Regions from separate parts of the Pseudovibrio sp. FO-BEG1 genome, predicted to be linked through region 2. Evidence: riboswitches for the same ligand, from Rfam matches in the RefSeq annotation. Region 2 holds a riboswitch; the other holds the start of a gene.
The links. A riboswitch is a leader RNA that binds a small molecule or an ion and turns the genes downstream of it on or off. The one in region 2 is predicted to bind S-adenosylmethionine.
Positions count from the first base shown of each region.

Region 1 (12,246 bases), 1.4 Mb from region 2:
GCTCATCCGGGGACAACCACATGAGGACTATTCCACTCACGCTCATTCCATTCCTGCTGTACAACGCAGTGGCTTTTCGGTGGTTTGAAGATCTGGAGCCAGTGCTCGACCAAGGCTACAATGTTACGCCGTGGGCGGCTGTCCTCATCAACATCCCACTCCCATCAGGCCTTGTGGTTCCGCTGGACGTAGCAACCGTCCTGCTCGCAGCTTCTCTCATTCTGCTTTTCATCGAGATCATCAAGGCCACCCGCACCAGCACGCTCTCTCTGGTCGATCATAGCTTATCTCTGCTCATCCTTGTGGCCTATCTCATTGAGTTCCTCTCCGTTCAGGAAGCCGCCACCCCACTCTTCCTCCTGCTCATGACCATCACGTTTCTGGATGTCATTGCAGGCTTCATCATCACCTTGTCCGGTGCACGAAGAGACGTGGTCGTCGCCTCAGGCAACAGTTAGTCTTCAAGCTCCAGACGGAATACCGAAGAGAACCACCAGAGCGCACAACAAACCTGTTGCACCTGTAAACCAGAACATCCCTACCCGGTTTCGCATCCCTTTCAGTTGCCAAAGCGCTGTCAGAGCCACACAGCATTGAAGCATATAGAACAACGCAAAGGCTCTGGAAGACAGAGTGATGATATGCAGAATATCAGTACTCCAGATGAGGGTAACAGATACGAAGGTGATAAACGGATAGGCATGTCTTATCTTCACCCGCCTGTTGGTTACATCCTCCAGCAATCCAGCTGAGCCAATGGAATCCGCAACAGAAGCTCCAAACTGGCTGGCAACCGCTCCCAGTGTCAGCAGCAACGGCAACACAATCGCCACATGCCCCACCAACGTGATGATGCCAGAAACACTCTCATCATTCTTCAGCAGCGGAAACAGCACAGTCAGCAGCGCAAAGAAGCAGAGGTAAATCACGGCGGAGTACAGCTGCGCATTCCTCATCGTTTCAGCACGCATCTTGGGTGAGTACTCATCACCGATGAACTTCGAGGTCTCAAACCCTTGCACCACAATCAGCAGCCCCAGCATAATCTGAATCTTCTCCAGCCCAACAGACTTCAGACCATCCTTCACTTCCCATTCTCCACTGAAAGCAAGCTCACCATTGTAAAACAGCAGCCCCACCAGCAGACCGAAGATCACCGTCAGGTTCAGAGAAACCGCATATTTCTCCACCCGCTCCACCAGATGCAAACCACCGGAGAAGCCCACCAGCCCGATGAAGACCGTCAGCACAGTCCCGATCCAGTTGGCTATCTCCCGATGTTCATACCCAAAGCCCTTGAGCAGAAAGTTCCCAAGCAGCACAAGGTAGTAGGCAATCGAGATGAAATAGGCGAACGCCAGAGTTAGCTGTGAAAGCTTCTCCAGAGACGTGGTCAGTCGAATACGCCCTTCCTGTTGCTGCTGCTCCACAATCTGCTCGGTATACAGAATGTTGAACCGGATCACCGCTCCCACGCAGTACGCCGCCAGAATAAGCCCGCTGATGCCGATAATCGCCCAGTGTCCAATCTCCTTGGCGATAATCGGCACAGAGACCAAAAAACCACTCCCGATAATCGAAGCCAGCGGTGTGACGGTTGCCTGCCATTTCTCCGAGACCCGAACGCGATACGAGAACAGCACCAGCATTCCAAGCAGCATGACAACAAACACGACAACGGAGTTGAGCATGGTTCTCTCGCAGGCAGAGGCACAGCACCCAAACACCAAAAGCAAAAAAGGGCACCAGTTCAGGCGCCCTTTCTAAGTTCAGAAGCAAAATTTGCTCTTAAGCGGTCTGTTAGCCCTTTAAGCTTTCCAGCGCACGAGCAACATCTTCCAGCAGATCATCTGGATCTTCCAGACCAACAGAAAGACGAAGCGTCTTGTCTGTAATGCCCAGCTCCAGGCGCGCATCTTCCGCTACACTCTGGTGCGTTGTGGTTGCCGGATGGGTAATCAGGCTCTTCGCATCACCCAGGTTGTTGGAAAGGCTGACAATATCCAGCGCGTTGGAGAACTTGAACGCAGCCTCCTTACCGCCTGCCAGATCAAACGCCAGCATGGTGGACCCACCACGCATCTGCTTCGCCACAATATCTGCCTGCGGGTGATCCGCACGGCCCGGATAGATCAGACGAGACACCGCGGAATGATCCGCAAGGAACTCCGCCAGTTTACCGGCTGTCGCAGTCTGACGCTCCACGCGCAGAGACAGCGTCTCCAGACCTTTCAGCAAAACCCATGCATTGAACGGGCTCATTGCAGGACCGGTATGCTTGAACGGGTCATGGAATTCTTCCACGATCCACTTCTCATCAGAAAGCACGATACCACCCAGACATCGTCCTTGGCCATCAATGTGCTTGGTCGCAGAATAGATCACCACATCCGCGCCCAACTCCAATGGGCTCTGCCAGATAGCAGTCGCGAACACGTTGTCTACAATAAGCCGTCCACCCGCTTCGTGAACAATATCCGCCACAGCTGGAATATCGATCACTTCAAGCGTCGGGTTGGTTGGGCTCTCAAGAAACGCTGCTGTCGTGTTTGGACGAACCGCAGCTTTCCATTGCTCAATGTCGGTGCCATCAATCAGTGTGGATTCTACACCGTAGCGAGGCAGCAGCTTTTCGATGATGTAGCGGCAGGAGCCAAACAGCGCCTTTGGTGCAATCACGTGATCGCCAGCTTTCACGCAGGCCATGATCGCAGAATTAACAGCCGCCATACCGGAAGCAGTGCCGCGAGCAGCCTCAGCGCCTTCCAGCTCGCACATTCGCTGCTCGAACATTCCAACAGTCGGGTTTGCATACCGGGAATAGATATAGCCCGGATTTTCGCCAAGAAAGCGTGCTTCTGCCGCTTCTGAGCTGTCGTAAACATACCCTTGTGTAAGGAAGATAGCTTCGGATGTTTCACCAAAGCTGGAGCGCGTTGTGCCTCCATGAACAAGCCGAGTTGCTGGCTTCCAGTTCTTTGCGTCTGTCATCGCTCATTCCTGCCCGAAGAGATATTGCTCTACCCCTTCATTAAAAAACCCCGGCGCGGGCCGAGGTCTATACAAGAACCCGACCCTTTAGCTACTTGTTTAACGTGGTTGCAAGCCGGTCGACCAAATCACCACGGAATAGGCAGCGGTTTTACCGCGAAAATTCCATAGGGTCAATCAATCAGCTCTGGTTGCAGACTTGGCGTAGGATCAAACTTACGTTAATCAGTGTCAGAACGATTTGAGTACGAGTGGGGCGGGACCAACAATGACAGGCATTCTTCCGGCAAAAGCGATTGAAGCTATGTTTGCCAACAATGCAATTAAAGCAGACAGAGCGCCTGACGGGGACCAGATTCAGCCAGCAAGCCTCGACCTGCGATTGGGCGCAAAAGCATGGCGTGTCCGTGCCTCCTTCCTGCCCGGCCCGGATGCCAGGGTTGAAGAGAAGCTGGACAAGCTGATCCTGCACGAAATCGACCTCAGCAAAAGCGCCGTGCTAGAAACCAACTGCGTTTACATCGTCCAGCTTCAGGAAGCTCTCAACCTGCCAGACGACCTGTCGGCTACAGCAAACCCAAAGAGTTCCACGGGCCGCATCGACGTCTTCACACGTGTCATCACCGATCAAGGCAAAGCCTTCGACCGCGTTGAGGCAGGATACAACGGCCCGCTCTACGCAGAGATTTCGCCAAAGACCTTCCCGGTTCTGGTCCGCGAAGGCTCCCGGTTGTGCCAGATCCGCTTCCGCAATGGCGGTGGCTTCATTCCGGATGAGCACCTGCTGCACATCCACAAGGAGCACACCCTTGTCTCCGGCGGCAATGATGAGCACGCCATCAGCAACGGCGTTCAGGTCTCCATCGACCTGAAAGGCAACGGCAAAGACAGCCTCATCGGCTACCGCGCCAAACGCCACACCGGCGTGATCGATGTCGACCGCAAGGACGCACAGGACCCGGCAGACTTCTGGGAGCCAATCTACAATCGCGGTGACGCAACGCTGATCCTTGATCCAAACGAGTTCTACATCCTCGTCTCGCAGGAAGCTGTTCACGTCCCGCCAAACTACGCTGCGGAGATGGTGCCGTTTGATCCACTCGTCGGCGAGTTCCGCGTCCACTACGCAGGCTTCTTCGATCCCGGCTTTGGTCACTCCACCGTAGGCGGCACCGGCTCTCGCGCCGTTCTGGAAGTCCGCTCCCACGACGTGCCTTTCATCGTCGAACATGGCCAGACCGTTGGCCGTCTCGTCTATGAACACATGCAGGAAGTGCCGGAAACCCTCTATGGTGAAGGCATCGGCTCCAACTATCAGGGCCAAGCTCTCAAGCTCTCCAAGCACTTCAGAGCCACACAGACGGAAGAGGCATAAGATCCATGCCTCTCTTCACCGTAGAGCGCGAGTTTTATGCAGAGCTGGAGGAGAAGAAGTCTCGCTTCCTCGCCTTTCTGCTTCCGCATGCTGACTTTGCTGAGCGCCTCGCGCAGCTACGGGATGAGCACAAAAAAGCCAATCACCACGTCACCGCCTTCCGCCGCATGCTTCCCGAAGGCCGCATTGATGAAGGCGGCAAAGACGATGGCGAACCTGCCGGTACCTCCGGCATGCCGACGCTGAAAACTCTCATCGGCGCAGATCTGGTAGATGTAGGCGTCATCATCGTGCGCTACTTCGGCGGTACCAAGTTGGGCACCGGCGGTCTGGCACGGGCCTACTCCGGCGCCGCAAACCTCGCCATTCAGGAAGCTGAACTTGTGCCATGGCTGCGCACCAAAACCCGCTCAGTCTCCGCAAGCTTTGCCAGCAGTGCCGAACTGGAACGCCAGGTCATTCTGCTACAGCTGGAAATCCTCGAACGCACTTTCACAGAAGACGGTGTGACCCTTCTGGTGAGCGGACCTGAAGATCAGGTCGATCAACTATAACCCACTGCTGTTATAAAGCTTTCAGCCCTCCTCACCCGTTTATCTGCAGCCAGATAATTAAAATCCTAATAAAAACTTAAACGTTGGCACGCGCCTTGCGATGTGAATGTCAGGAAACGGCATTCGTCTCATTTTGAGACAGTCGGGGGAGTAAAGTCATGCGTGTCACCCGCACTGGAAAAGCGATTAACACTGGAACAGACGCTGATCGTCGCTATCGCGACATCGGTTCCCGCCGTCACGCCAAAATCACCGAGCAGCGGGCAGAAAGCGTCTCAAGACGAAACACCTACGGCAAAGCAGGCAAAGAGCTGCAAACCGCCGAAGATGTTACCAGCACACACACGCCCCACGATAACGACGCACAGTTCTACGATCTGCCAAAGCGCATCAACGTCTTCCGCTGCAACTCCGCGTTCCTCGCCCACCTCATCGGTATCAAGGAAAACGCCGCCCACCTGCGCGAACGCCGCCGCGTAGAACCCCAAGAAGGCGCCATCAGCTACACCACCACCGAAAAAGCCCCCCGCCTCATCGGCGAAGGCCGCATCATCGAATACAACGCGTAAGCTGACACCTCTTCACAAACACCAACAGCACCACATGACATCCCATGCAGTGGTGGAGCTAGAGTTCCCGTTAGTCGGGATGAGCAAGGCGGCAGACAATACCTGCGCTGTTTGTTAGTAATGAGTCTTCGGCATTGGCTACACGCCTTGCCCGGGCTTTCTTGGGATGAACAACGTCGCCTCTTTTGCCTATAAGGCACGATAGCCGGTTTCCCGGAAAGATGGTGGCTTATCCAGTCAGGTTTCCCTGCCCAAACAGTTCCTCCGTCTTTGACAGACACATCAGTAAAAGCAGGTTGTCCCTGCAGGTACATCAGCGTCCGTCACCGCGTGATACCCTATATTCCTGGGCCCTTCCCCTCAAACCATGCGGCCACGTTTGAAGTTCGGTTCACCGGACCACCGAAAGCTGCGTTACCTCTTCCGATAGCCCCGCCCAGCCTACGACACACTGACGGTCGCTCCGCCAGTAGCCCGTTACGTAGGCATACGATTAGTATGGGCATGGTTTCGAGAGAGGGGGATAAGTTTTTTTGCAACCCGGAACTTGCCCCACGGTGTCATCCCGGCCCCCGAGCCGGGACCCATACCCTCTTGCCTTGCTAGTTCACTAAGGCCTCAGCCAATCACTGATACCAGGGGTATGGGTCCCGGGTCTACGCTACGCTCCGCCCGGGATGACACCACAGGGTGCCATTACTGCCTACCCCCAATCAAACACCAGCGCTTAATAGCCCAGTGCACAGCCGTCTTTGCGGGGATCCGAGCCACCAATCAGACCGCCGCCGTTAGCGCGGTCGAACATGATAGCCTGACCGCCGCCGATTGGAGAAGCTACAATAGCCACCTCATGACCCAGCGCTTTCAGGGCTTCGACAGTTTCTGTCGGAACACTGGTTTCTGCCTGCAATGACAGGGACTTCTCGTCGATGAACATACGCGGACAATCAATCGCTTCCTGCATGTTCATACCGTAGTCCAGATGGTTGGAAAGCACGTGCACATGACCGCATGGCTGATAGCCGCCCCCCATCACACCAAAGCTCATGTAAGGCAGTCCATCTTTTAGCGCCATGGCCGGAATGATGGTGTGCATTGGCCGCTTGCCGCCAGCAATCTGGTTAGGATGGTCCGCTTCCAACGTGAAACACGCCCCACGGTTTTGAAGCAGCACGCCAGACTTTGGCGCAGCAATGCCAGAACCAAACCCGTGATAGATGGAGTTGATGAAGGAAACGGCCAGACCATTCTCATCAACCACACTCAGATAAACCGTATCGGACTTTGGCGAGAGCACGTCTTCTGGCTGACGAGGCAAGACAGCATCCGTGCGGATGAGTTTTGCCAAACCATCAATGTAATCAGGATCAAGGAAGGCCTGCGGATCATGCTCCATGAACTCCGGATCAGCCAGAAAACGATCCCGGCCTGAGTAAGCAAGCTTGGCAATCTCCATCTGAAGGTGGAAGCGCTCTGGCCCCATAGGGTCCAGATCAGCCCAGTCAAACCGCTTCATCAACTCCAGCATAACAAGCGCGATGATACCCTGGCCGTTCGGCGGCAACTCAGCAACCGTCACACCACGGTAGTCCGTTGTCACCGGCGTCAGATCAACAGCTTCATGCGCAACAAGGTCTTCAGCTGTCAGATATCCGCCCTTGGACTGGACAACCGCTGCAATCTCTTCAGCAATCGTCCCATGATAGAACGCATCGGCACCACCTTTGGCAACAGCTTCCAGCGTTTCTGCCAGCTGCGGATTCCGCATCACCTCACCAGCAACAGGGGCACGGCCATCCTTCAGGAACAGCTCCGTCGCACCCTCATCACGCTTGAGAAAATCAACCGCCTCTTTCCAGTCAAAGGCTGCACGTGGGCTGACGGCATATCCATCACGTGCATAGCCAATGGCCCGCTGAAGCACTTGCTCAAAGGAAAACTTGCCATGATCCTTGAGCATCTTCTCCCAGCCACGCAGAGCGCCAGGGACGGTGATGGCATGGACAGAATGTGGCTCAATATCCAGCAGACCATCCGCTATCAGTTTGTCAGCGCTTACGTTTTTAGGAGCACGTCCGGAAGAGTTCATGCCCGACAGCGTTCCATCCGGCTGCGCGACAATGGCAAAGCAATCTCCGCCAATACCCGTCATATGCGGCTCAGCCACCGCATAAACAGCCATCGCAGCAACCGCCGCATCAGCAGCGGTACCGCCCTCCCTTAAAATTTCGAGTGCTGCATTGGTAGCCAATGGATGGGATGTCGCTGCCATTGCATGCGGAGCATAAACAGCAGAGCGACCTGGAGCATGAAAATCTCTAAACACGAAAAATCCCTCTTTGTATTTTGGCAGAGTATTTCCGCTCCTCCAACGAAGAATACCCCGCATCATCATCCTCTGCTAAAACAGGGTGATTCAGCAAAAACTATCAGGAAATACTTATGACGCAATTCAATCTTGAGCATGCCCGCACAATCATCTCCGCAGCGCAGACAAAAGGAAGTGAGCTTGGCCTCAAACCTCTCACCGTCGCTGTACTGGATGCTGGCGGCCATCTGGTTGCTCTCGAACGTCAGGATGGTTCATCCATTTTGCGTCCACAAATCGCAATGGGCAAAGCCTACGGTGCAGTTGCCGTTGGTGCAGGGTCCCGTTGGCTCAACGAAAACGCCCAGAGCCGCCCTCACTTTGTGCAGGCCCTCAACGGCGTAGCAGGTGGCGGCATTGTGCCAGTCCCGGGCGGCGTGCTGGTGCGCAATGCTGAAGGTGACATCCTCGGCGCAGTTGGCATCACTGGAGACACCTCCGAGAATGACGAAGCATCAGCCATTGCAGGCATCGAAGCAGCAGGCTTCACCGCCGACGCAGGCTGACACAACATTACCGCAGTTGCTGGATTATATTGCCCCGGCAACTGCCCACGCTCTTAGGTTCACTTCTTTTCAGGTTGGTTCCCATGCCCATTCGCTTTGTTATTTTTGATATGGACAATGTCCTCTACGATTACGATCACCCTTACCGCCTCGGCGTCCTCTCACAAATGACAGGCAAACCGGCGCACGAGATTGACGCCATCGTCTTCAAAGGACCGGAAGAAAACGCAGCCGAGGCAGGCACACCTAACACCCCAGAGGAATATCTTTCGCAGTATCAAAAGCTTCTGGGCCATCCTATTTCACGTGAAACGTGGGTCAAAATCCGTCGCGATATGATGACCGAGTGGCCGGATATGCTTTCTCACGTCGAGGCCATCAAGCAGAACCACGAAGTCGCTCTGCTGACCAACAACGGCATGATGCTGAAAGACGCGCTCTACGAAGTCGCGCCGGCACTGGAGCCAATCTTCGGCGACCGTGGCCACGCTTCAGCAGAATTCGGCACCCGCAAGCCAGACCCGAACATCTACCTGACAGTTTGCGAAAAGTATGGCTTCCAACCGGAAGAAAGCCTCTTCGTGGATGATCGCCTCGACAACGTGGAAGGCGCCCGCGAAGCTGGCCTCACAGCGTATCAGTTCACCACAGAACCAGCTTTTGCCAGCTACATCCGCACTCTGGGCCTGATCAACTAGTCTTGTTCTGCAAATTAGAAATATCCCACTAACCGGGTATTCAGCAGCCGAGCAATCAGTTCGCCTCAAAGACGATTTCTCTCCTTAAGCTTGCAACTGTTGCGACACACGCAAACCAAGTTGGAGAGAAATCTGTACCTGCGTTTGATAATAAGCTCAGCGGTGCTGGCCATCTTCGTAGCACTGGCGATCATCCCATCCATCGCCTTCGCAGGCTCAACCCTGGCTTGGCCACGTGGCTGGATGATTGTGGCGCTGGTCTACTTCGCTCAGGTCGGCGTCGGCCTTTGGCTCGCTCGCATCAATCCGTGGCTGTTCAAAGAACGCACCACACTGCCCACCAAAAAGCTCAGAGCAGACAAACGCGCCACTGGCATTCTCTTCGGCGCCGTCTTCATCTACTTCTTCCTCGCAGCCTTAGATGCCCACGTCTGGCAGATCTTGCCGCAAACAGGAGATGTGAAGCCAATCCTGAGAGGCCTGTTCCTCTTCCTCTGTGGTGTCGCGCTTATCGTCTGGACGTTCAGCAAAAGCCCGTTCGCACAGCCCACACCTCATATCGAGATCAACAAACAGCAATGCTTTGACAGTTGCGGCCCTTACGCGCTGGTCCGCCACCCCATGTATCTCGGCATCATGTTCTGCATCGCAGGGCTTTCCATGATACTGGGCTCAAAGCTCTTCGCCCTGCTGGCCATCCCACTGGTCATCCTCGGTTTCCTACCCTTGATGAGACATGAAGAAAAAGCCCTCGCCGAAAATGTCGACGGCTACACCACCTACTCAGAAAATGTCCGCTGCCGCCTGTTCCCATGGATCTACTAAAAAAGCCGAAGGGGATCCTCCGGCTTCTGTAATCTTGCAATGATATCAGCAGATCAGGCGTCTTTTTTGGCCTCTGCAAGAGCTGCAATCTGCTTCTGCATTTCTGCCAGCTGCTCTTTTAGGTCAGAGATATCGCCACTGCTTGGCTGAGGTTCAGCCGGTTTCGGCGCTGTCTCTGGTTCAGGAGCCTTCTGCTGTGCTGCACCTTCTGCGCCCGCCGTCCCGTCAAACGGCAGAAACATCTTCATCGCACGATCAAACATATCCGCATTGCGCTTCACCTGATCTTCCAGCACTTCAAAAGCAGAACTACCAAAGTTCTGGCTCATCTGACTGCGCAGCTTCTCCTGCTCACGAGTAAGCGAAGACATGGAAAATTCCAGATAGCTTGGCACCAGGTTCTGCATACTGTCGCCATAAAAGCGGATCAGCTGCCGCAAGAAAGTGATCGGCAGCAGGTTCTGGCCCTTGCTTTCCTGCTCAAAGATAATCTGCGTCAGCACGGAACGAGTGATATCATCCCCCGACTTGGCGTCGATGACGACGAAGTCCTCTTCATCCTTCACCATCACCGCCAGATCCTCAAGAGTCACATAAGTGCTGGTTCCAGTATTATAGAGCCGCCTGTTGGCGTACTTCTTGATGATAGTGGCTTCGCTTGTCTTAGCCATCAGATTTGAGTACCTCAATGCGCTATTACGGCTGATCAGGAACACTATCCCAATTTGCTCCAACCAGCTCCCCCCTTATCCCATATTTTTTACATACGGGATTAACTAGTAAGCCGCAGAGTAAGCCATATCCCACCTTTCACGCCAGCAGTTTCATAGGTGAACTATGGTCTTAATTGGATTTATCGAATTCATCTGGCTTTACCCCCTACAAATTGAATAGTCTGCCCATTAGGTATTCTACGAGTTCGAAGGACGTCTTATGCTGCAATGCACCAGCATGGCTGCCCGCCCTGGTGATTTGCGTGAGAACAAGAAGTCCCGCATTGCACAAATATTGGAGAATTGCTCATGACCTCGCCTAATGATGTTGTAATTGTAAGCGCAACACGTACCCCAATCGGGTCCTTCAACGGTTCCTTCGCCAACACCCCTGCTCAGGATCTTGGCACCGCAGTTATCAAGTCAGCTCTTGATCAGGCAAAAGTGGAAGCAAACGACGTCAACGAAGTGATCTTCGGTCATGTGCTCACGTCTGGTCTTGGTCAGAACCCGGCTCGTCAGGCAGCACTCAACGCTGGCATGGCAGATGATTCGACTGCAATCGTTATCAACCAGGTTTGTGGCTCAGGCCTGCGCGCAGTTGCCATGGGCATGCAGCAGATCCAGTCCGGCGATGCAGACATCATCGTTGCAGGTGGTCAGGAAAACATGACCCTGTCCCCACACTGCCAGAGCCTGCGGGCGGGTGTGAAAATGGGCGACTATTCCATGACCGACACCATGCTCAAAGACGGCCTGATCGACGCGTTCCAAGGCTATCACATGGGTATCACTGCAGAAAACATCGCAGAAAAGTACCAGATCACCCGCGAAGCACAGGACGAGTTCGCTGTTTCATCTCAGAACAAAGCAGAAGCTGCGCTGAAGGCTGGCAAGTTCAAAGACGAAATCACTCCAATCACCGTGAAAGAGCGCAGAGCTGAGCGTGTGGTGGAAGATGATGAATATATCCGCGTAGGCGCCAACATTGAATCCATGCAGAAACTGCGTCCGGCATTCAAAAAGGAAGGTACCGTAACAGCAGCAAACGCATCCGGCATCAACGATGGTGCAGCAGCTCTGGTTCTGATGAGCGCAGAAGCAGCTGAAAAGCGTGGCCTCACCCCGCTGGCAACCATCAAGTCCTGGGCAACCGCTGGTGTTGATCCTGCATACATGGGTCTCGGCCCAATCCCAGCTTCCAAGAAGGCACTCGAAAAAGCTGGCTGGTCCATTGAAGACCTGGATCTGGTGGAAGCAAACGAAGCATTCGCTGCACAGGCACTGGCAGTTGGTCAGGAGCTGGGAATCGACTCAGACAAGCTCAACGTCAACGGCGGCGCAATAGCTCTGGGTCATCCTATCGGAGCATCCGGCGCACGTGTACTTGTTACTCTGCTACACGAAATGAAGCGTGAAGAGAAGAAAAAGGGCCTTGCAACTCTTTGCATTGGTGGTGGCATGGGTATCGCACTGTGTGTTGAGAGAAAATAACCTCAACATTGGTAGTAATGTCACCCAATTGGAATAATTGAGCTTTATGGTCCCTGCGTAAAGTTCAAGTCAATTCCCTAACTAATGACGGAGTTGTCTTTGCTCCGTCATTATTATTACCTGTAGAGGTGGGTTCCAATATTTTATTCCTAA
Region 1 covers NC_016642.1:161,502-173,747, forward strand. The annotation lists gene PSE_RS00785 (hypothetical protein) at 21-458, shown strand; gene PSE_RS00790 (hypothetical protein) at 462-1,691, opposite strand; gene PSE_RS00795 (O-succinylhomoserine sulfhydrylase) at 1,801-2,991, opposite strand; SAM riboswitch at 3,059-3,136, opposite strand; gene PSE_RS00800 (2'-deoxycytidine 5'-triphosphate deaminase) at 3,260-4,366, shown strand; gene PSE_RS00805 (YigZ family protein) at 4,372-4,920, shown strand; gene PSE_RS00810 (hypothetical protein) at 5,079-5,489, shown strand; gene ggt (gamma-glutamyltransferase) at 6,217-7,884, opposite strand; gene PSE_RS00820 (heme-binding protein) at 7,932-8,363, shown strand; gene PSE_RS00825 (HAD family phosphatase) at 8,447-9,061, shown strand; gene PSE_RS00830 (isoprenylcysteine carboxylmethyltransferase family protein) at 9,182-9,886, shown strand; gene phaR (polyhydroxyalkanoate synthesis repressor PhaR) at 9,940-10,557, opposite strand; gene PSE_RS00840 (acetyl-CoA C-acetyltransferase) at 10,909-12,093, shown strand.
Region 1: it holds a riboswitch for S-adenosylmethionine, as region 2 does, so the genes downstream of both, PSE_RS00795 (O-succinylhomoserine sulfhydrylase) here and PSE_RS07195 (hypothetical protein) in region 2, are expected to answer to the same signal.

Region 2 (12,246 bases):
TCAAAGCTCAGATCGAAGAAACCTCTTCCGACTACGACCGTGAAAAGCTGCAGGAACGTCTTGCTAAGCTTGCTGGTGGTGTTGCAGTTATCCGCGTTGGCGGTGCAACCGAAGTAGAAGTTAAAGAGAAAAAAGACCGCATCGACGACGCTCTGAACGCGACCCGCGCTGCTGTTGAAGAAGGTATCGTACCAGGTGGTGGTACTGCTCTGCTGCGCGCTAAAGCTGCTGTTGAGAAAGTATCTTCCGAGAACGTTGACATTGAAGCTGGTATCAAGATCGTTCTGCGCGCTCTTGAAGCTCCACTGCGCCAGATCGCTGAAAACTCCGGCGTTGAAGGTTCCATCGTTGTTGGCAAGATCCAGGACAACATTGCTGATGAGACCTTCGGTTTCAACGCTCAGTCTGAAGAATACGTCAACATGATCGAAGCTGGTATCATCGACCCAACTAAGGTTGTTCGTACCGCTCTTCAGGACGCAGCATCCGTTTCCGGCCTGCTGATCACCACTGAAGCAATGGTTGCTGAACTTCCTAAGAAAGACGCTGGCCCAGCAATGCCTCCAATGGACGGCGGCATGGGCGGCATGGGTGGCATGGGCTTCTAAGCCAATCCCTCATAAGTCTATGAGAATTAGGGCGTCCCTCGGGGCGCCCTTTTTTGTTGCTTACACTCGCTCCAACTCACCTAACAAACGGCAAGGTATGCAATCATTTAAATCGACTTTCCCCAAGCAAACTATATTGAAAGGCCAAATCATCCTCTACAAATGGGGTCTTATTTCCATTCAGACTAGAGTTCAGCAAAAGCGTAAGGAATGTGCGAATAGCTTTGCACGGGACGTCTCGTACCTATGATAGTTAAGTGGATGATGTGCACAACTTTAGGACATTTCTTGAAGCAGAATAACAACTAGAAGTATACATATATAAGTTAATGCAATTAAATATACAGATCGGCAGTCAGCCCTCTCGTCGCAGGTAGCCTGATGTTTTGTAGTACTACTTTTCTCTGAGGTTTGGAATTTCCATGCAAATGCCTAACTCTATTAAATTATTTGAAAAACTCATTATATGGTCACTTGTCATTGGGATCATTAGCGGCCTTTTTTTCCCGCTTCAGCCTTTTCCAGCTGAAGCAACTCCCTTATTAATATTTGGCGGCTTATTGTTCCTTTTGGGCTTTGAAATAGGACTAATGTTGCTGGTAAGTAGGCTGCGTAGCGTCATCGCAAAATGGATCTGGATCATCTTGCAAGTGTTGGCTGTAGCGCTTTTTATCTATGACCTGCCTACCAATGATTATTCTAACCCGTCTACTTTTGCTCAATTTATTGTTACAGCTATGGGCATATATGGCACGATCCTGCTATTTACTGCTGATAGTGAAGAGTGGTTTCTAAGTAAGCAGCGCGAAAAGCTTCAACGCTTACTTCGGTAACTTGTGTGCGGTAAACTCGTTGCAGACGCAACAGGCTATCTTGTAACGCATGCCCTAACGTTTGGGCGTCGTACTTTTTGTCTGAGGATCAGAAATTTTATAGTAATGCCTAACTCTATTAAGTTATTTGAAAAGCTCACCATATGGTCACTGGTCCTCGGCAGTATTAGCAGTCTTTTTGTCCCAGTTGAGGCTCCAGTCGAAGTTTCTGCAGGATTTGTGCTCATAGCCGTACTCGTTTTTTTTGGCTTATACATCGGTTTGATGTTGTTGGTGAGCAGACAGCGTAGCGTAATCGCAAAATGGATTTGGATCATTTTACACGTGTGGATTACGATCAGAGTGATCATTGATATACCAACTGACAACCACTCTTACCTTTCCGCCATTATCACTTTTGTAACAACTCTTATGAGCCTTTATGGCATTATCTTACTCTTTTCTTCTGACAGTAAAGAATGGTTTATAAGCAAGCAACGCGAGAAGCTACAACGCTTACTTCGATAGGCTTTGAAGTGAATGTAGTGAGCATATAGAATTCTGATCTGCGGGTTGCATGGTTAGATATTGGAGCCTTAATTTAGTTTAACCAAATTTGTCATCGGTGTTTGTTATCCAATCATCAGGAGATCTCAATTCAACTTGAATTGAGGTTTGTTTGCCCACTTAAACAGATTGGTTCGTAAGTGAAATTCTTATCCCCCTCCTCTCAGGCTCCTGCATACTTAGCTCATGTTCACGTAAACGGGCAGCTGGCGGACCGACCGTCAGTGCGGCGTGGGCTGGGCGGGGCTACCGGGTGAAGTAACGCATCATCTGGCGGGTCCGTTGAAACACCCCTTGAAAGTCTTTAGTGCAGGGACCAAGCGGAAGCTGGTCACCCGATGGGCGTCTACACTGGCAGCTGCAGCTGTCACGGACAGGTCAAACTGTTCCGGATAGCAACTGCTCAGAGGGGGAGGTTCTGATCAAAGCCTTGTGCTTTGTGAGGGCTGATCCTGATGGGTAGGCACCTGCTCCCAATGCCTTTCGGTGGAGACCTTGTTTCATGCAAAAACGCCCGGGCAAGGCGAGCAGCCAATGCCGAAGAAACTTATTTAATTACAATGCGCAGGCACTGCCTGCTCGCCTTGCTCACCCCGTTCTTCGGGATCTTAGCTTCCCCGCTGCATGACAGGTCATGCGGTGCTTTTGGTGCTTGTTGTTTTATTCTCCTGCCACAGAGCCCTCAGCGGACGTTCCTCCGCGTTTATGGAACAAGTCGTAGATATCCTCGAGTGAGACGCCTTTGGTCTCTGGTGCGCGGCGTACGGCGTACACAGTGCCAATACAGCAGCAGATGCCGAAGAAGAGGAAGATCTCTGTGATGGAGAAGAGCTGGTTGAACTTGGGGAAGACAAACACCACCAGGAAGGTGAAGACCCAGTTCACCGTCACCGCAACGACCATTCCCTTAGCCCTCAGGTAATTCGGGAAGACTTCTGACATGTAGACCCACGGCAATGGGCCCATGGAGAGGGAGTATGAGATTACATAGAGGCACAGACCGGTGACGGAGAGAGCTGTGCCGATGCCATCGCCCATGATGAAACCGCCAACGATCAGGAACTGGGAGAAGGCGCAGGCGGGTAAGCCGTAGACCATGAGTGGGCGGCGACCGACACGGTCAATCAGGAGCAGGCTGGCAGCAGCGGCCAGCGCCAACGCAGAGCCGAGCCCGACAGTGGCAGACAGACGGCTTGCCTCAGCTGAAAAGCCGAGGTCGCCGAACAGTTCGGGAGCGTAAAGGATGACTGCGTTGATGCCGCTGAGCTGCTGGAACAGGAAGGTGAAGACGCAGAAACTGGTAATGGGGCGATTACGCGGGTTTATGAGATCCAGCCAGCCCCCCTTTTGGTCTGCGACTTCAGCGAGATCCTCTTCGATGCGCTTGACGTTGCCTTTGACCCACTCGACGGTTCGATTTGGCTCGATCTTTTCAAAGACCGCTTCCGCCTCCTTTGAGCGGTTTGCCATGACGAGCCACCTCGGACTTTCTGGCGCACTCCAGATACCGAAAAGCAGCAGTGCGGCCGGAATTGCAGAAAGGAGGAACATGAACTGCCAGCGGTTGATGATTTCAGCGGTGTAGCCGAGATCCAACGTAACCAGATTGGTGAGGTAACCGATCAACACGCCGAAGGAGATCATGAACTGAAACGCGCCAAGCATTCGGCCCCTGATTTTGCGCGGTGCGATCTCGGAGACGTATTGCGGGCCAGCCATGGAGGACAGGCCGATCCCCATGCCAATGAGAGAACGAGCGAATGTGAGGATGAAAAGGTCTTGCGCGACACCGGATAAGCCCGCGCCAGTGATGAAGAATAGGGCCGCGATCATGACCGTTGATCGCCTGCCGAACCTATCACTGAGGTAGGAACTCAAGTAAGCACCGATGAGACCACCAATGGACAAGGACGCGACCAACAGGCCTCCCCAATACGCAGAGAACGCAAACTCTGCTTTTATTGGCTGATACGCGCCGGCAATGACGCCCTCGTTGTAGCCATAGAGCAACCCACAGAGCACCGCGATACACGCCAGGAGGATAATCATGCGCAATCCTTTTCAAGAGTAACGCAGAGTATAGGTGATGGTCTCTAACCAACCGGAGGATTTGCAGCTCTGAATTGAATTGGTTTTAGAAAGGCCCCAATAACACTTCGCCACTTCACGGCAAGTTTGGGAGGCCAACAGGCAGATGACTGCTGCTGATCAGCGCCTGTTAGAAATCACAGTATTGCGCTTTGCGGTGTCTTTGCCTTCGATTAAGCTCAGTGATGCATGATCAGCGCAGGATATTTTGAAGCGCTCCCCTTTTTGCCAACCAGGACTTACCATGATTGTTCTTCAGGACTTCCCCGCCGACCGCTTTGATGAGTTTCAGATTATTTCCATCTCTGAATATGCGCAGGATCTGATGGCCAATCGCAAGATGGATGAGCAGGCTGCTCTAAAGAAAGCCAAGGAGAGTCTGGAGCAAGCTTTTCCAGCAGGCAAAAGCAATGAGCACAACAAGCTGCTGAGCATCCTCAACAAGACCAAAGGGCGTGAGGTTGAGGTTGGCTTTCTTTGGTACACGCTTCACGATGATGGCTCCGCGTTCATCATGGATTTTCTGGTGTACTCTGAACATCGCGGCAAAGGCTATGCCTCCAAGGCACTTCAGGTGCTGAAGACGATGTTTGAGGAACAGGGTCTTTCGCGGATCGGACTTCGTGTCGCCCCAGACAACCACGGCGCCATCCGCACTTATTACAAGGCGGGCTTTAACGTGACGGGATGGAACATGTCCTGCGAGCTGTAGTGCTCTCAAGACCTGACGTTTTGTTGATGTGACTTCATTTCCGTTGTGCTCTGGCGGCTGCTAGGGTTTTGGCAATTCCAATGCATGACCTGATTTAAGGATCTGAGATGATTGCACGCAAAGCTGCGAAAGCCCTTGCCGTTCTTCCTTTGCTTTATGCTGTGAGCCAGCCTGCCCACGCTGCGAAAACCGAAACTGCCATTTTTGCAGGCGGTTGCTTCTGGTGCATCGAGTCTGATTTCGACAAGATCGATGGCGTTCTTGAAACCACCTCTGGTTACACCGGTGGCCGTACCGAGAACCCGACCTACAAGCAGGTTTCAGCTGGTGGTACCGGCCATATTGAAGCGCTGGAAGTGAAGTTTGATCCGGCGAAGGTGTCTTACGAAGAGCTGCTGACTGCTTTCTGGCATTCTGTTGATCCAACAGACGCTGGTGGCCAGTTCTGCGATCGCGGTGAAAGCTATCAGACAACCATCTTTGCAACCTCCCCGGCTCAGCTGAAGAAAGCAAAGGCTTCCAAGAAGGCACTTGAGAAGTCCGGTGAAACGAACCGTCCGATTGTAACGCCTATCCGCACCGCGTCCACGTTCTACGACGCAGAGGACTATCATCAGAACTATTATGAAAAGAACCCGATCCGCTACAAGTACTACCGCTATCGCTGTGGTCGTGACCAGCGCGTGAAAGAGGTTTGGGGACCTAATGCCTACAAAGGTATCCCCGGAGAGCACTAAGGGCTTACGATAGAAGATGAGAAGACCAGAGGGATTCCTCTGGTCTTATTTGTTTTGGGCTACTTACCTTCGTAATACATGCGGTAGATGCCACCTGCGGAGTCATCTGAGATCAGCAGGGAGCCGTCGCCCAGTTCAACCACATCAACGGGGCGGCCCAGATAATCGCCACTGGCGTCGATCCAACCAGTTGCAACAATACTGGGTTCTCCAGCTTCTTCCTGCGCGTTGATTGGAACGAAGACCACGCGGGCGCCAATGGGCACGGAACGATCCCATGAGCCATGCTGCGCGATGAAGACGCCGCCTTTGTACTCATCAGGGAACATATCCCCCTGATAGAACGTCATACCAAGACTGGCTGCATGCGCATCCAGCTCGACTTCAGGATCGACCACACCGCTTGGTACTGGCTCATCGATGTAGTGCGGGGTTCTAACGGTTCCACCGCCATACCAAGGGAAGCCGTAGTTCTTGCCGGGTTCTGTGGCTTTGTTCAGCTCTTCAGGTGGAATGTCATCGCCCATGCCATCGACCTGATTGTCAGTGAACCAGAGGTTTCCGCTGTCTGGATGGAACTCCAGGCCTACGGAGTTTCTGATGCCAGTGGCGTAGACTTGGCGATCCATTCCATCGGTGGTGATGGAGATGATGCCACCGATGCCGAGACTGTCATAGAGCTTCAGCTTCATCTTGGGCGGTACGTTGTAGGGCTGTCCGAGAGAGATGTAGATGCGATCATCCGGTCCCCGATCGCAAACGCGGGCGGAGTGATTGTAGTTTTCTTCAGAAGGAGGAATAAGCATTCCCTGACCAACAAGCACCTTCACAGCAGGTTTGCCCTGTTTTTTGTTCTCCAAAGCATCTGGAAAGCTCAAAACGCGGTTTTGCTCGGCAAGGATCAGTGAGCCATCTTTGGTGAAGCAGACACCATTGGGGATGACAAAGGACTGATTTGGAGCAAACTGACGGACTTCAGCAGCTTTTTTGGTGTCTTCATCCTGCGTCACCACCCAGACTCGATCTGTGGTTGTGCCAACAAAAACAGTTTTACCATCTGGCGCGACTGCCATATGGCGCGCATCCGGTACAACGGCGTAAGGCTCTATGCGAAAGCCTGGAGGCATCACCACCACGCCAGTGTTGCGGGCTAGCGTTTTCTGGTCGTCGGTGTCCTGCTCGACATACTCGGTGGCGACACCATCAACAGTTTCGGTTTTTGTTGCTGCTAATGAAGTGGTTAGCAGCAAAGCATAAGCGCACCCTGACAGGACTCCATAGAGAACAGGTTTCGTGGTGCACATGGGTTTTCCTCCATAACGGCCTAGAAATTTGACTGAGAAAAGTTATCGCATTATTCGGAATGTTCTGCTGAGTGAGCTGTCACTATGCGCTCATTCAAAGTCTGAGGAGAATACTCAGATATGACGGGAATTCGGTTTATAGAACCACAAAAATTGAAGATATTCACTTAGCGGAAGTTGCGTTTTGTGGTGCTAGAATACGACATAACGTAAGTTTGAAAGTGTGGACAAAGAACAAAGGAAAGGTGCCCACTTGCATTTGCCTCATTTTCGTGCCAAATCCTACGCATCATCAAGAGAAGGGCTGGCGCCCTCGCCAACCTGCCTAACCGGGCAAGGTGGTCTCCGCCGAAAGGGATGTGGTTTCGAACTGAGGACGTCGTCTTCATCATTCGTAACAACCAAGCGGTAGTTTCAATGGATTTTGCGCCAGTCCTCCTCGGGAAACCGATGGAGGATTTAATGTTTGATCTTGCTAGTCAGCCTCAGTCTGCATGGCAATCGTATGTATCTGAATATGTGCCTCAATCCTTGAGGGAAGCCGTCGCTCATCTTGCCGACGAGTTTACCGCTGGCTATCTGCTCGACTGTTTAATCTTAGAAAAAGGGCTGCGCAGCCGTCTGCTTTCCAACTCAACGCGTCAGGCCAACACTCCCCTCACCACAGAAGAGCGTTCTGATCGTTTTGCGGTTCTGCTGCGTTTGTGGGCTGAAGGGTGCCATACGGTCGTTGACGAGCGTTTGTTCGCTGATACTGTGCGCCGCCGTCCTGACGAGCTGGAAGCGCTGCGCGAATACTTCAGACAAAACGCGCTTCGCTCGAAAAAGAAATTCCCGAGCTAAGCAAGCTGATCCATAATCAGTAGATGATATTCAAGCTGCGCGCGTGCCAAACCTGGCAGGAGGCGTTGCGAACGGATCTGCAAACATTGCCAGCCAGAGGCTCTGAGCTATGCGCTGTGCAGTCGCCAGCAGAAGAGGAGCGGCTTCCGGAGAGAAGATCGCATGGACCTCTTCTTCAAACAGATCCATCCATTCATGAAAGTTCTCGGTGGTCACGCCTGTGATTTTTGCGTGAGCGGGAACTGGTTTGCCTTTGTATGATCCGGTCTTCAGCAAAACGGAGGCCCAGAAATGCTTCATCTTATGCAGATGCGGCCCCCAGTCTTCGCCCATTTCTTTTAGGAAGATCGGCCCCAGCGTCTCGTGCTGGCGTACTCTGCCATAAAAGCTCTCAACCAACAGGTTGATCTGTGCTGGTGTAATGGAAGGATCAAGCGGTGTCCGTTCACGCGCTGACATAACGGGAATTTTGGATGACACAGCTTGTTTCCTCTTCCTGACCAGAGAGCTGATTAAACGTTGTTGTACTTTGCACGCTGCTCTTCAGAGATCTCGATTGGCTTACCGTTATCATCCACGGCAACAAAGGTGAACTGAGCATTTGTCACCTTTTCGCGGTAACCAAAACGATGCCGCAATGCCCAGGCTTCGATTGCCAGCGTAATTGAGGTTCTGCCAACACGGAGGACACGGGAGTAAACACACATCACATCGCCGACTTTTACAGGGCGAATAAACGTCATACTGTCGATCGCAACAGTCACAACGCGCTCCATGGCGCACTGGCTTGCTGCAATACCGGCCGCAATATCCATTTGAGAGACAACCCAACCGCCGAAGATATCGCCAGATGCATTGGTGTCTGCCGGCATCGCCATTGTGCGCGTGGTCAGCTCACCTACTGGCTGCTCTTCTTCGACAGCGTCTCTTGTATCATTCATAGTTTTAAAGCTCCGTCGATCCATCAGAGGAAATGCTATGCATGGCGAAGCTCAACTACTCAAGAAGGGATCATCGCCATATGGAAGCAATCAACAACCTGGGTCGCACATTTCATGGTATTGGCCCGAGCGGTTTCAGCAACACATTCTTCGACGGCATTCTCGAATAAATTCAACCAGCTGGCAATATCATCACCGCATACCTGCTTTGCAGAACCACGATACTTGCCAATCGGGCGACCGGAGTAGCTCTGGTCTTTCATGAGAGCGGAGCACCAGAAACGAACGGCCTGCGCTTCATAGTCTTCCCAGTCGCATTTCATGTTGCTCTGGTAGACGTTTGCCAGTGTATCATTCTGACGAAGTTTTTCTGAATGATTGGCGACCAGCGCACGGACCTGATCGTGTGTCAGGTCAGGGTGAACTGGAGTGCATTCGTCTAGTGGGCGAATGTCAAAGTGCTGATAAGTCATCTCGGTGTTTCAGGAGCCTTGCAGGGACAAAGCTCATGCCCTTGTTGTTACTTTGGGTCACTTTTACTCAAATACCGAGTTTAAAGCTCTGCGGCAGCTCGTAGCACCTCTGGCTTTTCGAGGCAGTAATATCCAGAGAGGCGACTGATGACGCCCTCACGTTTCCAGACGTTGAGCACACGGCTCACGTTCTCACGGGCACCACCAGCCATATTGGCGATCTCTGCCTGAGAGATCTTGTAGTGCACTAGGATCTTATTGCTGTCGACTTTTTTGCCAAAGGTTTCAGAGAGTTGCAGCAGGGTTTGAGCAACGCGACCATTAAGCGGAAGGAAGGAACGAGCGGCAAGAGCATCGTTGGACCGGCGCAAGCGAGTCGCCACAATCTGCAGCATGTGGCGATACACAGCGGGGTTCTCATCCGCATAACGATAAAATGCAGCTTTGGAGATAAATGCAAGCTGACTCGGCTTCAGAGCAGTCACTGTGGCCGAACGTTCACTGCCATCAAGCAAGGCAATTTCACCAACCAGAGAGCCCTGCCCCAAAACGGCCAGCAGCTGTTCACTGCCATCCAGCGAAACAACGGAGACCTTCATGCTGCCTTCGATGATTGCGTAACATCCATTGCCCGGATCGCCAGCCTTGAAGAGAACTGCGCTAGATTTCAATGACATAGGCTGGGCAATTTCAGAGAGACCATGTGCATGCTCCTCTGCCAAACCCGATAGTGAAAAGCTGTTTTGAAGGAGTTCTTTGAACTTTGTCATCTTGCCACAAGGTCCTGACGCGCCGTTGATTCAGTTTTTTAGTTTAAGCTGCATCAATATAATTGATGATTTTAATTAGGTCTATCATGCGGCCATTTTGTGACCGAAGTCACAGAGATATTCTTTAGTTTTAGGCAAATTAGGGGTGTTCATAAATACCCCAACGTTTATGGCAAATTCAAAAGGAACGATCTCTTCAACCGCAGGGAGAGATCGTTCTTAGAACAAGAAGATATCTTTTTCCATCAAAAGAAACGGAAATTCCTCACTAATCAGGAACTTGAGTTGGTTTTCACGAGACGAGCTCTGACGCATGTTTTTCTTTTTGACGGGTTGCGCCTGTTCTTCCGGATAAGACGGGCGACACAAGATCATCGCGGAATCCTGAGCTTCATTGATTCCATGCCAGAAGAAATCCCGAAGATCCGTATCTTCATCAGCCATCGGTAGATCTGGCCCGGAGAAAATCGTCTCCAACCCTGCTTTGGTTGCGCGCTTTGCAATGGCATTGCCAGTTCTGGAAACTCCGGCAGGCAACACAAGCGCTGGCTCGCGGCCTGTCATCATGCTGAGTACTGTGATCAGCGCAGAATGCACGGCAGGATGTTTTGCCAGATTGCCCTGAATGGCGACAAAGGCCGGCGGACGGGCATAGACTTCCTCGAACAAGTCTACCTGTGCCGCAATCTCAGCTGCGATTGCCTCTTCGGGCAGCATCTTCATGGGACTGCGGATTGCGTACCACCAGTTTGCCGGGAAGACATCTCCAAACACTGTGCGGCCAAAGTCAGTCAATGGCGCAGCGGGCTTTGTGAGGGTCACCGTGAGGCCAACCATGGTTTCGTGCTCGGCCCAGGCCACAACATCACGGAGCTGATAGAACTCTCTTGACCACATCTCTCCGGTAACAACGCAACCGACGGCAGAGAGGCGGCCCGCGATAATCAAATCGCAGATCGCTCGATCAACTCCGTAGCTTTGCCCAAATTCCAGACTCGTCAAGAGGATGCGCTTCATCGCGCGGATCTCCCAATCCAAAAGGTTCAGGAGTACATTTAACAAAGCCTGCAATTTTAACGCAACGGAATCTCAGCCCTCTCAGTTGGATTTCAGGGGTTCTTTGGCTCCTGATAACCGATAGATCCGTACATTTTCAATAGCTGTTTTTCCGAATAATCCCTTATTCTCTCGGGGGATGGTCTCCAGCAGCTCAACCTGATTGAAGTTGCTTTTCAGCTTTTGAGAGCGATCTCTTCTTTCCTCGGTGACATAGAGCATGTCACTATTTTCAGGATTTTGGAGATTATCGGGAATCATTGCATAGCGCATTCGCTCAGGAATTCCGTAGACCTTAAGACCTGAAGTCTTGAGCGCGTTCGACATTTGGCCAGTCAAACCATAGCTGGTGGTTGCAACCCAATCGATGTCATTGGCCTTTGCCAGCCGTGCAACTTCATCTCCGATTTGCTGCCACCCACGCATCTGATGGGTTGGATCTTTTCGGCCAAGAGATGTGTTCAGCGCTGTGAACGCATGCACATAGACCAAGCCAGCCAGGACAACGCCAAGCCCCACAGCGGTTGGCGCCAGAGCCTTGAACCAACGGCCGACATTCGCAGGCGGATAAGCTGCTACGATACCCGCAAACAGAGCCAATGTCGGGTACATTGGCGCAGGCCAGTTGCCTTGCACTCGCGAATGAAGGGAATGGAAGAACAGGTAGATCAGAAACGGCAGGACTGTCAGCACCAACAGACTGGCGGCATTGTCCTGCTTCAGCATCAGGCGGATAACGCGCCATGCTCCAACCATTGCAATGATGAAGACCAACGGATTGAGCAAGCCAGCAACCGCGCCAATAAACTCACCGATGTATTTGATTGAGTAGCCTTCAGGAACTGACCGACCAAACTGCTTTACGAAGGAGATCCACTCGTGCTGGGAATTCCAGTAGAGCACCGGAGAGAAAATCGCGATTGCCAGCGCACCACCAAGCCAAAGCTGCCACGACAGCAGATATCTACGGTTTTCAGGAACCCAGATCAGCCAGAGGATGATGCCTGCACCCAGAAACAGCACGGAATACTTGGAGAGGAGACCCAGGCCAGCGAAGATACCGACTAGGATCCACCAGTTAGCGTTCTTCGAGACTGACAGTTCCGCCATGCCCCAAAGAGCAAGGCCCCAGAAGAAGACCGAGGGCGCATCTGGAGTGGCGAGGAGAGAACCAACGCCGATTAAAAGGCTGGCATTGAAGAAGAGGACTGTCCAGCCAGCGACGTGTACATCGTACAAGATCTTGGCTGTGCGCCAGAGGACAAGAGAACCGATGGCCGCGGATAAGATGCTGATGAACCGCACGCCCAGAGCCGTATCACCAAACAGTGCCTG
Region 2 covers NC_016642.1:1,565,580-1,577,825, reverse strand. The annotation lists gene groL (chaperonin GroEL) at 1-608, shown strand, start outside; gene PSE_RS07225 (hypothetical protein) at 1,031-1,441, shown strand; gene PSE_RS07215 (sugar porter family MFS transporter) at 2,648-4,036, opposite strand; gene PSE_RS07210 (N-acetyltransferase) at 4,320-4,787, shown strand; gene msrA (peptide-methionine (S)-S-oxide reductase MsrA) at 4,895-5,524, shown strand; gene PSE_RS07200 (sorbosone dehydrogenase family protein) at 5,584-6,828, opposite strand; SAM-I-IV-variant riboswitch at 7,113-7,243, shown strand; gene PSE_RS07195 (hypothetical protein) at 7,291-7,671, shown strand; gene PSE_RS07190 (group III truncated hemoglobin) at 7,702-8,151, opposite strand; gene PSE_RS07185 (acyl-CoA thioesterase) at 8,184-8,612, opposite strand; gene PSE_RS07180 (group III truncated hemoglobin) at 8,672-9,085, opposite strand; gene PSE_RS07175 (Crp/Fnr family transcriptional regulator) at 9,166-9,855, opposite strand; gene PSE_RS07170 (ChbG/HpnK family deacetylase) at 10,075-10,872, opposite strand; gene PSE_RS07165 (glycosyltransferase family 39 protein) at 10,954-12,246, opposite strand, start outside.